3 regions of the Clostridium sp. genome follow, and region 1 is predicted to be linked to each of the others. Evidence: riboswitches for the same ligand, from Rfam matches in the RefSeq annotation. Region 1 holds a riboswitch; each other region holds the start of a gene.
The links. Region 1 has a riboswitch for cyclic di-GMP ahead of LKE46_RS02495 (methyl-accepting chemotaxis protein). Riboswitches for the same ligand answer to the same signal wherever they lie in the genome.

Region 1 (3,287 bases):
TGATGAAATGGAAGCAGAAGTGTTTTTCTGTACGTTATTGTTCTCTTCAGAAGTATTCTTTTCAAGAGAAGCCTGATTGGAAGAAACATCTCCATCCGCTTGTTTTTTGCCTTCAGAATCAGTAGATACAATCTCAGATTGAATATCCTTCGGTGCTATCTTATTTTCTGTTTTGTCTTTTGCAGAAGGAACGTTATTTACTGGATTCAATATATCATTAATTTTTGTGTCTGCACTTGATTTGTCATTTATATCAGTAGTATGTTTAGTATCTTTTAAGTCTTTAGATGCTTTATCAGCATTTTGCGTATTCTCTTTATTATTATAAGCATACTTGTCATCCTTTAAAGCAGTATTATTCAAAGACGGATTGATAATTGAATTCTTTATTAAATTCCCCAGGTTTTCCAGTTGCCTTTCTGTGGCAGATATATTCAAACTGTATTTTTTATCTATTTTATCAGGAAAAAGATAGCTATAGCCTGTAGTGGCAAAAGCCATAAATGCAGCACATATACCGGCAACATAAGCAGGTCGTATTCTCATTTTGTTTTGCTTTTTACATCTACTTAAAGTTTCTTGTTTTAGTTCATCTGTCATATGTATATCTTTCAAAGATGAATTAACTATATCTCTAAAAAATTTTATATTATCCTTCATATTCAATAGTACCACCTATATTATATTTTAATAAATCCCTTGCCCTGTAAAGTCTACTTCTCACAGTTCCCTCCGGTATTTTTAAAGTCTGGCTTATCTCTGGTGTAGATAATTCATTATAATAATATAAAAGTATAACTTCCTTATATTTCTTAGGTAAATCCATAACCTTTTTTAACAAATCCTCATATTCTATATTTTTAATTGCCTTACTATCTATATCAATGGAATTTTCTCTTATATTCAGCACTCCGTATTCTGGGTCCTGAAATCTCAGCACCCGTTTAATCCATGAACTTCTGAGGACATCCCTGCAGGTATTTATGGTTATAGCCAGTATCCAGGTTTTTTCACTACTTTGTCCATTAAATTTGTGAAAGTTTTTGTAGACTTTTATAAATACTTCCTGAAATACATCTTCGGCTAAGTGCCTATCCTTGAGATATACGAAGGCTGTTCGGAGTACATCATTACCATAGGAATTCATCAATCTTTCCAATTCGTTGTCCAAGTTATTCTCCTTTCCATATATTAGACGAAATATATTGACGTTCTGCTTCTTGTTATCTCCATAAACTTAGTTATATTATAATACATTTTTATTGCTTTAGGAAACTAAGTGATAATATTAAAATATTATGAATTTTTATTTGACTTTCATAAGCTTATATAGTAAACTTTTACATGACAGTCAAAACAATTTTGTAAATGTTTACTACATGAGTTGGAAACTATGATGAATTCCCTTAATTTGGGCACCTAGGGAGTTAGGAGTTAGTGGTGCAACCTGCCAACAATTAAATTAAATTTAATTGTTGGTTTTTTGTATTTTAAAATGCTAAGTTAAATCAAATTGACATAAAAAGGGGGAAATTAAATGAACAAAAATGGTGATTTACATGCTGACAGCCTTAAGAAAAGCTTTTTTAAATCATATCTGATTTTTTTTGCACTGATAGTCTTTTCAATTATTGTTATATCTGCAATAGCATTTTTTAGTTCCAAAAGTGCCCTCACAAAGTTAGGAGAAACAGCTCTCAACAATAAGGTACAGATGGGACTGGCTATGATGGAGAGCCTGGAAAATCAGGTTGATGCCGGTAAAATCAGCAGAAATGATGCACAGGAACTTTTTAGAACAAAGATGCTGAATGCAAAAGGCAAGGATGGTAAGACAAGAAATTTGAACTCAAAATTGGAAATGAATGTACAGGCATACATGTATGCCATTGATAAAAACGGGAAGGAAATGATGCACCCTTTTAAAGAAGGTGAAAATATTTCAAATATTAAGGATGGAAGTGGTAACAGCGTTGTAAAACTAATAATTGATGAAGGAAATAATCCTAAAAACAATGGTATAATACATTTTCAATGGAAAAACCCGGGAGAAAAATCTACAAGAGCAAAAATGGATGCCGTAGCTTATTTTCAGCCCTGGGGCTGGTATGTAAATGTAGGATGTTATGAATCGGATTTTTATAAGCCCGTTTATAAAATATTAAGGTTTATAATTATAGTTTCATTGGTTTTGATGGCTGCTTCCATGTTTTTTATAATGAGTATTATGAAGAAAAAAATAGAACCATTACAAAATATAGTACAATCCATGGAATGGGTATCTAAAGGAAACATGCAGGTTAAGGTGGATGTAAAAAACAGTGATGAAATGGGGTATATAGGAAATATATTTAATAGGATGACTCTAAATATCAGAGATATACTTGTGAAAATAAAGCAGATAACTGAAGTGCTGGATCATAAAGTTGAAGCTATAAATTCATCTTCAGATATTGCATCCCAAAATTCAAATAATGTAAAAGAGGCAATGGATCAAATATCTTCTGCTATAAATAATTCTGCTAAGGATATGCAGGAAAGTTTTAATAGTATTAAATTTTTATCAGAAAATATAGATGAAGTTAGAAATAGTAGTGTTGCTATGAAAGATGAGGCAGCATCTGCCACAAGCTTGAATTCAAGAATTGTAGAGGTACTTGCCGACCTGGAAGATAAAAGTTCACAGAGCATAGCTTCATCAAAGGATATAAATGATAAAATTGAGAAACTGCTTGGCAAGTCAAATGAAATATCCGGTATAGTAAATGTTATAGAAAATATATCAAATGAAATAAATTTATTGTCTTTAAATGCATCAATAGAATCAGCAAGGGCAGGAGAAGCCGGCAGAGGCTTTTCAGTAGTGTCCGAGCAGATTAAAAAATTGTCAAACGATACGTCGGACTCTGTTAGTAAAATACGCAGTCTTATTGACGATCTTATTTCTACAATAAATACCTCAGCAGATAGTGTGAAGGAATCCGGAACTGTTGCCGAATCTCAGATAGCGACTATAAATGAGACGAAAAATACTTTAAATAAAGTGTCATCTTTTATACAAAAAATACCTGAAATAATTAAGAAGAATGTGGATAAAATAGATGATGTTCACAAAAATGCGGATGTTGTAACCTCATCTATGGATTTGGTAGTTTCTGCAACTGAAGAAATATCCGCATCTTCTGAAGAAATAAATGCATCGACTTCAGAAGTAAGCCAGAATGTTGGGCATATAAGAAATCTTTCTGATGAATTGAGGGATTTTTCAAATGAATTGAACTCGAAGT
Region 2 (3,287 bases), 460 kb from region 1:
TTACACTCCCAGGGGTAAGTCAGACTGTAATTTTGACGAGAATTGAAGGCAGAACTTCTGTACCTGAAAAAGAAGATATACAAAAGCTGGCATCTATTGGAGCTTCCATGGCCATATTTTTATCTATAGGTATGATAGACAGGGTAGTTGAAAAGCTTAAAAAAGGATATAAAAAAAGTGTGCCAGTTGCAGTAGTGGAAAGAGCTTCCTGGAAAGATGAAAGAATAATAGTGGGAACCCTGGATGATATATGTGACAAAGTAAAAAAAGCTGATATTACAAAATGTGCTCAGATATTGGTCGGAGATTTCATAGATTGTGATTATTCAAAAAGTTTACTCTACGATAAGAGCTTTACCCATATGTTTAGGAAAGGCAGGAGCAGATGATTGTTTAATTCATGGAGGAGTGGACTATGGGAAAATTGATTTTTATAACAGGAGGAGCAAGGAGCGGGAAGAGTTCCTATGCAGAAAGGCTTGCAGAAGATATTAAAGGTAATATTTTGTATATTGCGACTGCAATTCCATTTGATGATGAAATGAAACTCAGAATAAAAAAACATATAGAAAGAAGACCAAAAAATTGGACAACGCTGGAAGCCTATAAGAACTTTAATATAAAGCTTCCTGAATTACTTGAGGATAAATCGGGTGTGCTTTTGGATTGTATAACAAATATGGTATCAAATCTCATACTTGAAAAATGTGATGATGAAATGAATATAAAAATATTGGAAGCACAGGACATTCAAAAATATGTGGAAGAGGAAATAGAAAAACTCATGAAGGTTGTAGAAAAAGAAGAGATTCCATTTATCATGGTTACAAATGAAGTTGGTATGTCTTTGGTCCCTGAATATCCTCTTGGAAGAGTTTTCAGAGATATTGCAGGTACAGTAAATCAAATGATTGCAGCAAAGGCGGATGAAGTTTATTTCTGTGTTTCAGGCATAAAGATAAAAATAAAATAGACCATGTGTAAAATTTCTACAGATGAACCCTAAAAGTTGCTAATTTCTGCATTATTATTGCTTTTTTTAGTTTTTAATTGTATAATTATACTAATAAAAAGTTTTATCCAATATTTTATAATAAACGTGTATAAATTGGAAATGAGGAAGAATTCTCTGTATATGGGCGCCTTGAGAATTTGGAGTTAGTGGTGCAACCTGCCAATAATCAGTTTAAAAACTGATTATTGGTTTTTTAATTTTTACACCAAAAATATTAACCTGAATTTAATTAAATCTATATAAGTGTATGTTAAAAATATAATTAAGGGAGGAGAATTAAAATGAAGTTATGTATTAAAATACTAATGATTATTGCATATGGCTTCCTGCTTGTCAGTTGTTCCTCTGCTTCAAAGGAGGCAAATATTACCAAAATTGGAATAATAGTAGGGAAATTTGACGATGCATGGAGAACAAAAGTTCGCAATGAGCTTTATAAATTATCTGAAAATAAATCGAATAAACCAGAGCTAGAAATATGGAATGCAGATAATTCACAAAAAACAGAAAATGAAAAAGTAGATGCTTTAATTAAAGACAAAGTTAAAGTTTTAGTTGTAAATCTTGTTGAAACAAAAAGTGCTGGAGAGATTATAGAGAAAGCAAAAAAAGCAGATATTCCTGTCGTATTTTTTAATGTTGAACCTTCAGAAGAAGATATGAACAAATGGGATAAGGTTTACTATATAGGAGCCAGGGGCCAGCAGTCTGGAACTATGCAGGGTCAGATTCTTGCAGACTATTTTAAAAGAAATCCTACCAAGGATGGGATCATAAGATATGTAATGATAAAGGGACCAGCGGGCAATCTGGATTCAGTAGAACGTACAAAATATTCTGTTGATACTCTAAAAAAGAATGGCTTTAAGGTACAGCAAGTCGGAGAATATTACGCTGACTGGGAACGGGATAAATCTCAAAAGCAAATGGAAAAACTTCTTGGTTCTCGAGGTATAAGTACTGACTGTGTAATTTCTAACAATGATGACATGGCTCTAGGTGCAATTGATGCACTTAAAAACGAAGGATATTTTAATAATGGAAAATATATGCCTGTGGTAGGAGTCGATGCCAACAGTAGTGCTGTGAGTTTGGAAAAGGACGGATATTTACTTGGTACAGTACTTAACGATGCAGAAGGACAGGGGAAGGCAATTTTTGATCTTGCGGGGATATTGGCCAATGGACAAAATCCAGATAAAAGCAGCTTCAACAATAAACTTACAGATGGGAAATATATATGGGTGGATTATAAAATCATTACAGCTCGGAATTTAATTGATGCAAAATAGATATTAAATTGCTGAATTTTGGAGGTTATTATATTGTTTAAAAATGCTAAAATAAGGGTGAAACTTCTCGTTGGTTTTGGAAGTATACTTGTGGTAATGTTGGTTATGATGTTTTTTGTCTATTACAATTTTAATGAAATAGGAACAAGCCAAAATAAAATTATAAATAATGTTATTCCTATGGACAAGTTAGTTAAACAGATTAGTACTGAGCTGGTCAGGGAGGAAACGGGAGTACGCGGTTACATTGCCAGTGATGGAAATGAAGAATATTTAGAATCATATGATGAAAGCCGAAAAAACATAGATAAAAGTTTGAAGGAGCTTGAAAGCTATTACGGAGATTATCAGGATATAGCAGTGATTGTGGAAAACGAGGAAATACCAAATATTAATGTTATAAATGCACATTTTGATTCTCAAATTCAACTTGTGAAGACAGGAAAATTAAAAATAGCAAAAGATAGGCTGGAAGACGGGAAAGTTTATATGGAAGCCTGCAGATATGTGGAAAATAAGTTAGACAATAAAATGAGCAATATAAATGACGAGGCGCTGGATAAAAGCAAAACAGCGAATTTTCAGGGGAAGTGCATTATGGCAGTAATGTTTTTAATCTGTCTTGTAATTAGTATAGGGATTACTCTATTTTTTTCTTACATGATTGCAACACAAATAAATAATAGCATTAAGTCCTTGAAAGCCATATCGGATGGGAATTTATTGATGGATCCAATCAAAGTGGATTCAAAAGATGAATTTGGACAATTAGGCAATGCAATTAATTCGCTGCAGAATTCTATGAAGGACATCGTTACTACTATAATAAAAGAAACTGAAAATGTAAACAGAGCAATAAAAATATCAAATGAGGATGTAGCAGATCTTACAGTCAAGCTTGAGGATATATCTGCTACAGTGGAAGAACTGTCTGCTGGAATGGAAGAAACTTCATCTTCTACTGAAGAGGTCAATGTATC
Region 3 (3,287 bases), 3.0 Mb from region 1:
AAAGTTGCAAACAGCATATCTTTTTCAAATACCTGCTTATCATACGAAAAATTGAACAAATCCAGCATGGCGTTCATAACGGTTGATTTCCCTGCATTCGTATATCCTACCAATGCGACCACCGGTATATCCTTTTTTTTACGTCTTTTCCGCTGATTCTGGCGTTGACTTACAAGAGTCTGCAGTTCCTTGTTCAAGCTACTTATTCTGCTCTCTATTTTTCTGTGGTCAAGTTCAAGTTTTGTCTCGCCAGCCCCCCTGTTTTTAAGTCCGGATCTTCCCCCCTGTCGGTCCATTGATTCGCCAGAACCTGCTAACCGAGGAAGCATATACTGTAGTTTAGCTATTTCCACCTGAAGCTGTGCCTCTCGTGTCCTTGCCCTCAGGGCAAAAATATCCAGGATTACGGAAGTTCGGTCTATTATCCTGCAGTCTAGAATATCCTCAAGATTTCGAATTTGTGAGGGTGTGAGTTCATCATTAAAAATAACAGTATCTACATTTTTTTCATCAATTAATTTCAACAATTCATCAATTTTACCCTTGCCAAGATAATGGGATGAGTTTATTTGATTCAACTTCTGGGTGATTCTGCCTGCTACTTCTATGCCGCATGCGTCTGCCAGGTTAGACAGTTCTTCCATGGAATTTTCAAAATTATCCTCTTCCTTAATATTTATACCTGCTATTATCGCCTTTTCTCTTTCTTCCATATATATCCCTCCATTTTATTGAAATAAAAAAACACAGGACTGCTGCCTGTGCCAATAATCGGAAAATATGTTCAGTCTTAAAAATACGCAGAAAATCAACATACTAAACTTCCATGAGCATATTTCTACAACTTTCTATTATAATATAACATCTATCATTATTAATAAGATTTTCTTAAAAATAGGCAGATCAATCCCGATTACTCTACACATAAGCAGAGCCTTTAACCACTATTAAATTAGTTAAATAAGGTAAATCGGAATCTAATACGCATTCTTAAGCAACCCTCCATTCATTTGAAAACAATTATATAATACCATACATATTCAATCTCTGCAACAGATCATCTTTCGCCCTCCTGGAATATATTTTAAGATTTGTAAATATACTATACTATAAAAATAGTTTATGTTGGAAGCTGATCTATATAATTATTTTGGGCACTTTTTATATAGTGAGCTAGTAGTGCAACCGGCCGACTTTTGAAGTCAGGTCGGCTGCTGTTTTTTTCAGCTTTATATGTAATTATGTGGGGTGGTTTCATGGTAAGTATAGTAATACCTACTTTTAATGAAGGAATAAATGTTGTAAAAATTGCAAATAGACTAAAACATGTAATTTATGGCATTTTAGATTACGAGGTTATATTTGTAGATGACAGTACAGATGACACAGTAACCTATATAGAAAAACTAATACATAAATATAAAAATATAAAATATTTACATAGAGAAAACCAGAGAGGACTTGCAACTGCAGTTGTTTCAGGGATAAATATGAGTCTTGGAAAACTTATCGTAGTCATGGATTCAGACATGCAGCATCCTCCAGAAATTATTCCGGGAATGGTAAAATACCTAAAAAATGGCTATGACATTGTAATTCCGAGCAGACACTTGTCAGGTGGAGATGAATATGGGCTTAATATTTTTAGAAAACTTATTTCTCACACTGCCTTATTTATAGGAAAATTCTTTTTAAAAGAACTCAGATGTATAACCGATCCCACAGGAGGATTTTTTGCCTTTAATAAAAATATACTTGATGGTATTTCTCTGGATCCTATTGGATGGAAAATACTTATAGAAATCCTTGTACGTGGAAATTACAAAAATATAAAAGAAATCCCGTACAAATTTGAAAAAAGACAGTATGGAAAATCAAAGATGTCTTTTAAAGAGCAATTCAACTATTTAAGACATATTTTTAGGCTGGTTCTCTCAAGCAGTGATGATAGGAGAATATTTGCTTTTTCACTTGTAGGATTTTCTGGTGTCATTGTAAATATGATAGTATATAATATTTTGATATACTTTGGTCTTTCCGTGACTATTTCGGGAACGCTGTCTGCACTGACTGCCATGATAGGAAATTTTACATTGAACAGAAACATTACATGGAAAGATAAAAAAAGTAAAAAAGTATTTTACGAGGCTTTTAAATTTATATCTGTATCTATAATTGGAATAATTATAGATGTTGCAGTACTGATATTTCTAAATTATAAATTTAAAGTAAACTACAATACTGCAAACTTATCTGGAATTTGTGCTTCTATACTATGGAATTACAATATAAACCGACTGTGGACATGGAGAAAATAATTCAAGGAGATTTTTAAAATTATGGTAAAAAGCTACAACAAAGTTATATTTCCAAAATTATCTTCAAAAGACTCGTTTAGAACATTTTTAATAATATTTATATTAGAGCTTGCAGGTGGTATTTATCTTGGATACTTTAAAGGCATACTTTTGAATGATGCCTTCAGCAGGACTGCAAATACATTTTACGTACTCTACATAAAACCTCTTAGGCTTGCATCTGTAGGATTTGTCTGGAACCCACTCCCGAGTATGCTCCAGCTTCCCTTTGTAGAACTTTCAAAAATCTGGAGGCCTATTGTATCCAGTGGAATATCTGGAAGCATAGTTACCGCTGCGTCTGCTGCATTTAATGCCGTTATGCTTTTCAAAGTATTTACTAGATTCGGGATAGGGAAAAAATATTCACTGCCTATAATACTGCTTTATGTACTGAACCCGTTTATATTCTTTTATGGAATGAATGGAATGAGCGAACAGATATTCTTTGTGTTTGCAATTTATTCAGTTATAAATATGACACTTTGGATGAGCGAAGGGAGTCCTGAATACATTGTAAAAATAGCATTTTCCCTTGCCTTCGCATTTTTTTGCAGGTATGAGGCAATTCCCTTTGCAGCTGGAATTGGCCTTGCTGTTCTCATAAATATATTTTTCAATAAAAATGAAAAGAAATTTATCCCAGCTAGTAAAAAACATGAACGGTACTATTATTCAGAGGGAACTGCAGTTGTCCTGTATGCACCTATAGCATACGGAATTCTCATATGGATATTTTTAAACTGGTCTATTACTGGAAATCCATTTTATTTTTTAAATTCAGTTTATTCAAATACAGTTCAAAGTCAGCTTTCAAAACCTATCGGTTCAACTTTAGGCATAATAAAATATGTGGCTATAAGGTCTCTGCCGTTTATTATACCTTTATTGGGTGTCATTATTGAAAGAATTGCCACGAAAAGATTTTTA

Region 2: it holds a riboswitch for cyclic di-GMP, as region 1 does, so the genes downstream of both, LKE46_RS04630 (galactose ABC transporter substrate-binding protein) here and LKE46_RS02495 (methyl-accepting chemotaxis protein) in region 1, are expected to answer to the same signal.
Region 3: it holds a riboswitch for cyclic di-GMP, as region 1 does, so the genes downstream of both, LKE46_RS17015 (glycosyltransferase) here and LKE46_RS02495 (methyl-accepting chemotaxis protein) in region 1, are expected to answer to the same signal.

Annotation. Positions count from the first base shown of each region.
Region 1 is NZ_JAKVOI010000001.1:444,462-447,748, forward strand. Features, by position in the region: gene LKE46_RS02485 (DUF4367 domain-containing protein) at 1-660, opposite strand, end outside; gene LKE46_RS02490 (sigma-70 family RNA polymerase sigma factor) at 650-1,171, opposite strand; cyclic di-GMP riboswitch class II at 1,378-1,461, shown strand; gene LKE46_RS02495 (methyl-accepting chemotaxis protein) at 1,538-3,287, shown strand, end outside.
Region 2 is NZ_JAKVOI010000001.1:907,335-910,621, forward strand. Features, by position in the region: gene cobM (precorrin-4 C(11)-methyltransferase) at 1-389, shown strand, start outside; gene cobU (bifunctional adenosylcobinamide kinase/adenosylcobinamide-phosphate guanylyltransferase) at 416-973, shown strand; cyclic di-GMP riboswitch class II at 1,102-1,185, shown strand; gene LKE46_RS04630 (galactose ABC transporter substrate-binding protein) at 1,297-2,307, shown strand; gene LKE46_RS04635 (methyl-accepting chemotaxis protein) at 2,341-3,287, shown strand, end outside.
Region 3 is NZ_JAKVOI010000001.1:3,431,932-3,435,218, reverse strand. Features, by position in the region: gene hflX (GTPase HflX) at 1-713, opposite strand, end outside; cyclic di-GMP riboswitch class II at 1,119-1,200, shown strand; gene LKE46_RS17015 (glycosyltransferase) at 1,257-2,318, shown strand; gene LKE46_RS17010 (hypothetical protein) at 2,340-3,287, shown strand, end outside.